2 regions of the Paenibacillus sp. 19GGS1-52 genome follow, and region 1 is predicted to be linked to the other one. Evidence: predicted binding sites of a transcription regulator. Region 1 holds the regulator's gene; the other holds the start of a gene.

What was found. Region 1 encodes Rex, which represses fermentation and respiration genes when NADH is low (regulators of the CRP and FNR family bind a similar motif). Its sites were predicted from a motif close to TTGTGAAATATTTCACAA; they were not measured.
Region 2: a site for Rex is predicted at 1,748-1,765, ahead of H1230_RS03165 (formate/nitrite transporter family protein). Genes of this name have one in related genera too.

Annotation. Positions count from the first base shown of each region.
Region 1 covers NZ_CP059724.1:2,474,842-2,477,990, forward strand. The annotation lists gene dinG (ATP-dependent DNA helicase DinG) at 1-746, shown strand, start outside; gene H1230_RS11640 (redox-sensing transcriptional repressor Rex) at 816-1,472, shown strand; gene H1230_RS11645 (amidohydrolase) at 1,459-2,760, shown strand; gene H1230_RS11650 (cell wall elongation regulator TseB-like domain-containing protein) at 2,814-3,149, shown strand, end outside.
Region 2 covers NZ_CP059724.1:687,731-690,879, reverse strand. The annotation lists gene H1230_RS03170 (molybdopterin-containing oxidoreductase family protein) at 1-491, opposite strand, end outside; gene H1230_RS03165 (formate/nitrite transporter family protein) at 817-1,644, opposite strand; gene H1230_RS03160 (FAD-dependent oxidoreductase) at 1,872-3,149, opposite strand, start outside.

The sequences.
Region 1 (3,149 bases):
TTGATAATCTAGGTCTGAATGCAGCTGTTGAAGAAGGTCGCCTCATGACAGTGTTGCTACCCTCTCCGTTCCGTTATCGGGAACAGGCGCTGCTCGTCATTCCGCGCGATTTTCCAAGTGTGAAAGGTAGTGTGGGGGATGCCCGATTTGTGGATATGCTAGTGCAGTCACTTGCTGAAGCAGCAGTGGTCACCCGTGGGCGGATGCTTGTGTTGTTCACCTCTTACAAGATGCTTCGCCAAGTGTATGAGCCGCTTAAAGAAGCACTGGCTTCGCAAGAAATCACTGTACTGGGCCAAGGAGTGGAAGGCGGCAGCAGAAGCAAGTTGATCCGCCGTTTTCAGGACAGCACAGCTTCTGTGCTGCTCGGTACGAGTAGCTTCTGGGAGGGTGTAGATATTCCGGGTGAGGCCTTGACCTGTCTTGCTATCGTCAGACTGCCGTTTCAGCCACCGAACCATCCGCTAGCCGAGGCAAAGGCAGAGTTGCTGCAGGCTCAGAAGAAGAATCCGTTTATGAAGCTGTCTGTTCCACAAGCAGTCATTCGCTTCAAGCAGGGTTTTGGGCGTCTGGTGCGCACAGCCCAGGATCGCGGAATTGTCATTGTATATGATACCAGAGTTATTGAATCTTATTATGGGAAGTATTTCCTTTATTCACTACCAGGCCCCAAGATGGAGCATATGCTTACTGATCAAATGGTTCCTCGTATTGCTGAATGGCTGGAAGAAGGCGGCGTTATCTAAAACGTCGCCAATCCTGTTGATGTGAATCACCATTATTTGGAACTATATCTTAAATTAGGAGGAGAAAACATGAAATCGGATAATAAAATATCGGAGGCTGTCGTTCGCAGGCTACCAGTGTACCTGCGTTTCCTGAATGATCTCCAAAAACGTGAAATTCCCACAGTTTCATCTCAAGAGCTTGGTCAAAAATTAGATCTTAACCCGGCGCAGATTCGTAAGGATCTGGCTTATTTTGGCGATTTTGGTAGAAAAGGGATTGGTTACGACGTATCCTATCTCATTGAGAAGATCCGCCACATTTTGAAGCTGGACCAGCAAATTAACGTAGCTCTGGTAGGTGCCGGTAATCTCGGACATGCGTTGTCCAATTACAATGCTTACTTGAAAGACACGATGAAGATAACAGCGGTGTTTGACTCCTATGCCCCCAAGGTAGGACAACAAATTCACTCTTTAACCGTTCAACCTATGGATGAGCTGGAAAGTACCATCCGCAAGCAGGGAATCCGCATTGGGATTATTACTGTTCCGGATTTTGAAGCGCAGAATGTGGCTGACATTTTGGTTACATCAGGAATCGAAGCGATTCTGAATTTCGCACCGGTTATTTTGAAGACGCCTTCTTATGTGCGCATTCATGCGGCTGACTTTACTACAGATTTGCAGAGTCTGGCCTATTATTTACAAGATGGAAGGGAAGAGATTGAAGATGGCAAGCAATAAGACTGTTATCAAAAACGGGCGTTTTCTCGTACCGGGAGCGATTAAGCCTGTTCTGAGTGGATATATGACTATAGAAGATGATTTAATCTCTTACATAGGTGAAGAGGAACCTCTTTTTGAAGAGGGTGTACAAATCGTTGACGGTAGCCGCCTGCTGTTCATGCCGGGACTAGTGAATACACACGGACATACAGCGATGTCCTTGCTGCGCGGTTACGGAGATGATCTGGCGCTACAGGTATGGCTTCAGGAGAAAATGTGGCCGATGGAGGAAAAGTTCACCGGAGATGATGTGTACTGGGGCACTTCACTATCTGTGCTGGAAATGTTAAAGGGAGGCACAACCACCTTCCTGGATATGTATGATCATATGGACCGGGTAGCCGAAGTTGTTGAGCAATCAGGCATTCGTGCTGTTTTGATGCGTGGAGTAATTGGTCTGTGCTCTGAAGAGGTGCAGAATCATAAGCTTGCAGAAGCTATTGCGTTTGCCAGCAACTGGTACGGGAAGGCTGAGGGTAGAATCACTACGATGATGTCACCACACGCGCCATATACTTGCCCACCGGACTTTTTTGTGAAGTTTGTGCAAGCCGCCCATGATTTGGATTTGCCAATGCACACGCATATGTCGGAGACGAAACGCGAAGTGGAACAGAACATAGCTGATTACGGTTTGCGGCCTGTAGCGCATCTGGAGAAGCTGGGCATGTTCACTCGTCCATCACTTGTAGCCCATGCTGTTCATTTGAACGATGAAGAAATCGGAATTTTATCGCGTCATAATGTTGGCGTTTCCCATAATCCTGGTAGCAACCTGAAGCTTGCCAGCGGAGTGGCCCGCGTTACAGATCTCCTGAATGCAGGTGTGAAGGTGTCCTTGGGTACGGATGGCGCAGCAAGCAATAATAATCTGGATATGTTCGAGGAAATGCGGCTTGCGGCACTCATCCATAAAGGTGTAAGTGGTGATCCAACAGCTGTTCCTGCTCCACAAGCCTTGCGTATGGCTACGGAGTATGGAGCAAAGTCGATCTTTTTAGATAAGGTGGGCAGACTTGCGGCCGGAATGAAAGCAGATTTCATTGCATTGGATATTGATCAGCCCCATCTGCTGCCACACACGGATTTGCTCTCTCATGCTGTTTACTCAGCCAGTGCCAGAGATGTGGAGCATGTCTGGATCAATGGCAAGCAGGTTGTGAAGCACGGTGAATGTCTGACGCTTGATGAGGAAGCCATCTGCCGCAAGGCGCAGGAATCCTTTGAAGGGCTGTTGAAGCGGTAACTGACCTGTACTTCTTAGTTGTCTGAATTAAATATACGAAAGGAAGCTGCAGCTTGAAGAATAGGAGAAAATGGATCCTGCTGGGCTCGGCCCTCATTCTGCTCCTTCTGGTCGGACTTAGCCAGTTCTATGCCTACATCATGAAAGATCAATGGAACGAGCGAGATGCCGCTGAGGACGTTGCCAGAACACGTACCGGACTGACAGAGGTATCGAAGGCACAGAAATCAGTGTGGGATGAAAACTCGGTGTATTGGGTTCTTACGGGGAAGAATGAAGCTGGAACCGCGATGATGGTATGGGTACGCTTTACAGTAGAGGGTAAGGTTGCTGATGGCGACAACGCCGTTTACGGGGAAGAACTAAGTAAGGGAACCTCAGAGCAGCAA
Region 2 (3,149 bases), 1.8 Mb from region 1:
TCGGGACTTGTGCCCCCGTTGAAGCCCATCGTATAATTCCAACCAACGGTACCTGCCGCACTGCAGATCGTCTGCTGCAGACGACTTGCCCCGAGCGCATTAAAGAACCGCCGATCCATTCCGTCTACACTGAGTACACCCATATTTCCATAGAAGCTATAAGGTAGAATACTCTCCGCTCCATAATCCGTAGACAGCTGGCTGAACTTGCCAGCAATCTCACGGATCGCTTCCTCCCAGCTAATAATTTCAAACGAGCCTTCCCCTTTGGGACCCACACGTCTGAGTGGATGCATCAGCCGTTCGGGATGCTGAACCCGCTCGGCCATATGCCGCACCTTATTGCAAATAGCTCCCTGGGTTACCGGATGCTGCGGATTACCTTCTACTTTTATAATCTTCCCAGCTTGCTTATGCACTAAAAGTCCACATGTATCGGGGCAATCCAGCGGACACACCGCCTGAAATATCCCGTCCCCATTCTGGCTCATAACCGCAGTCCTCCCTCGTTTCCCTAGATATTTATATTTTATAGATGCTGGAGTCGTCCGTAAAGGCGGAGTATGAAATGTGCTGATTCGATCCTGAGTAGTCCGGGTAATCATTACTATGAAACACTCCCTATTCTTTCATTCGTCGTGAGCCCGATTTCGTTCCCCCGAGTCGGATCTGCACGGCGAATTTTCTTATGTCTGAACGAAAAAACACCCCTCAGAAACTTCATCTCCACTTACCCGAAGGCCTTGGAAATAAATGTTCTAAGGAGTGCTCATTAAACTAATGATACCAATGGTTTCTACATAGTATGAGGGCTAATTAAGCGTGTTTCTTCACACTGGCCGAAGCCATGGTGTCCACGGATTGAACGGCTGAAGGTGCTTTTTGCAAGAACGATATATAATAAGCCGCACCGACGAATATTGCTCCTCCTACCAAGTTACCAAGCCAGACCGGAACAAAGTTGTTAAAGTATTGGCCCCAAGTGAAATGGCCTTCAAATATAGCTGCCGGAATAAGAAACATATTCGCAACAACGTGCTGGAAGCCAATGGCAACAAAAGCCATAGTCGGAAACCAGATGCCAAGAATCTTACCGCTGAAATTATCTGCACCATACGATAACCAAACAGCCAGTGCAACGAGCCAGTTACAGCCAATACCGGAAATAAAAGCTTGTAAGAAAGTCGCGTCAATCTTATGCCCTGCCATATCAACCAATTTGTCCAAATATACTCCATCTGCCGTCAACCCCACGATATGGCCGAAGAAATAAGCAACAAATAAGGCACCCGCCAAATTACTAAGTGTGATCAGGACAAGATTCTTGATGACTTCCCAAAAAGAAATCTTCTTCGCTATGAATGCTAGCGGCACTGCCATCATATTACCCGTGAGCAGTTCTCCTCCTGCCAGCAGGACCAGCACCAACCCCACTGGGAATACAGAAGCCCCGATAAAAGTGGCGATGGAGCCCCATTCTTTAGGCGCGCCTGCGATGACACGAATATCCAGTAAAAATCCGAGCGCGATAAACGCTCCTCCCAGAAAGCCCAGAATAAGCACGGTACTCAACGGATTATGAGCCTTCTTAATTCCGTTCTCTACGGTTACTTCGGCAATCTGCTGCGGTTTGTTATAAGCCATGGTTCCTATCTCCTTCGTCTATTTACTTCAAATTTGTTCCTTTATGCCATTGTAGCGTGTCACAAAACACAATAACGTGACAATTATCACTCTCAGAAAACCTAAGTGAAAATTTTCACTGACATGTCAAATTTATTGTACAAGTAGAAATCAACAAAAAAGACTGAAGCACTAAAAATGGCCTCAGTCCCCAATGCTATATTATTATACCGTCATTTCCAAATAGTTTATACAGTTACTGTTTCTTTGCGAACGATTGTCTTCGGCAGTGCTTGAAGTCCGGCCGTGTTCAGGAAATTCCAAGGTTTATTGTAGTGTGGCTGGAAGAAGAAATCAATGAAAGCCAGCTGATCTATGGTCATTTTGTTCTGAATACATACCGATACGGTGTTGATCGATTGCGTCAGGTCCATTTTGGACATAATCTGCGCTCCGAGAATGCGGCGGGTTGCCCGGTCAAATACAACTTTTAGCTGAACCTGCTCGAATGTCGGCATGAATTCCGGACGGTAATTATCGTTGATCAGGACGGTTTCTACATCCATTCCCTCAGCCTTAGCCGCATCTTCAGTAAGTCCGGTGCCTGCAATATTGTCTTCATAAATCTTAATGCCCGAAGTGCCTTGAGTTCCCATATAAGGAATCGTTTCGGCAACCAGATTGCGTGCGACCAAGGTTCCCATCCGGACAGCGTTAGTAGCTAGCGGGATATAGGCATGCTTGCCTGTAGGATTGTAATGAATGGCGCAACTGTCACCAGCTGCATAAACATCCGGGGTACTGGTCTGCATATAGTCATTGACGATAATGGCGCCATTTGGCAGCATGTCCACTTGACCCTTCAGCAAATCTGTATTCGGGCGGAAGCCGATGCAGAGAATGACCAGATCTGTCTCATGCTCACCTTTGCTCGTAATCACCTTCGTTACTTTTCCACCAGCACCTGCAAAAGAGCTGACCTTCTCACCCAAAGCCAATTTAATTCCATGATCCTGCAGCGATTGTTGTATAGGTGCAGTGAATTCTTCGTCCAGATATTTACTCAGGATGCGCTCTTCTCCATCAATCAGCGTCACCTGTTTACCGTTCATCTGAAAAGCCTCGACCAGCTCCACCCCGATATATCCGGCACCCACAACAGTGATTCTGTCCACCTGCTGTGCTTTTTCAATAATGGTGTTGGAGTGGCTGTAATTCTTGGACAGCAGGATACCATCCAGTTCCATGCCTTCGAGCTTCGGAACAATCGGCCACGAACCGGTAGTCATGATCAGCTTGTCATACGTATCGTCAAATTCGAGGCCAGTAGCCAAATTTCGGGCGCGTAAGGTTTTGCGTTTCGTGTCAACGGCGATTACTTCATGGCGCATGTTCGTCTTCACACCCAGCTCCGCCAGTTGCTCTGGCGAGGAATAGAACAATCCTTGCGGGTCTTTGATTACTCCACCTACGTACAAGGCAATTCCACACGATAGAAAGGAAATATTATCATTACGCTCATATAC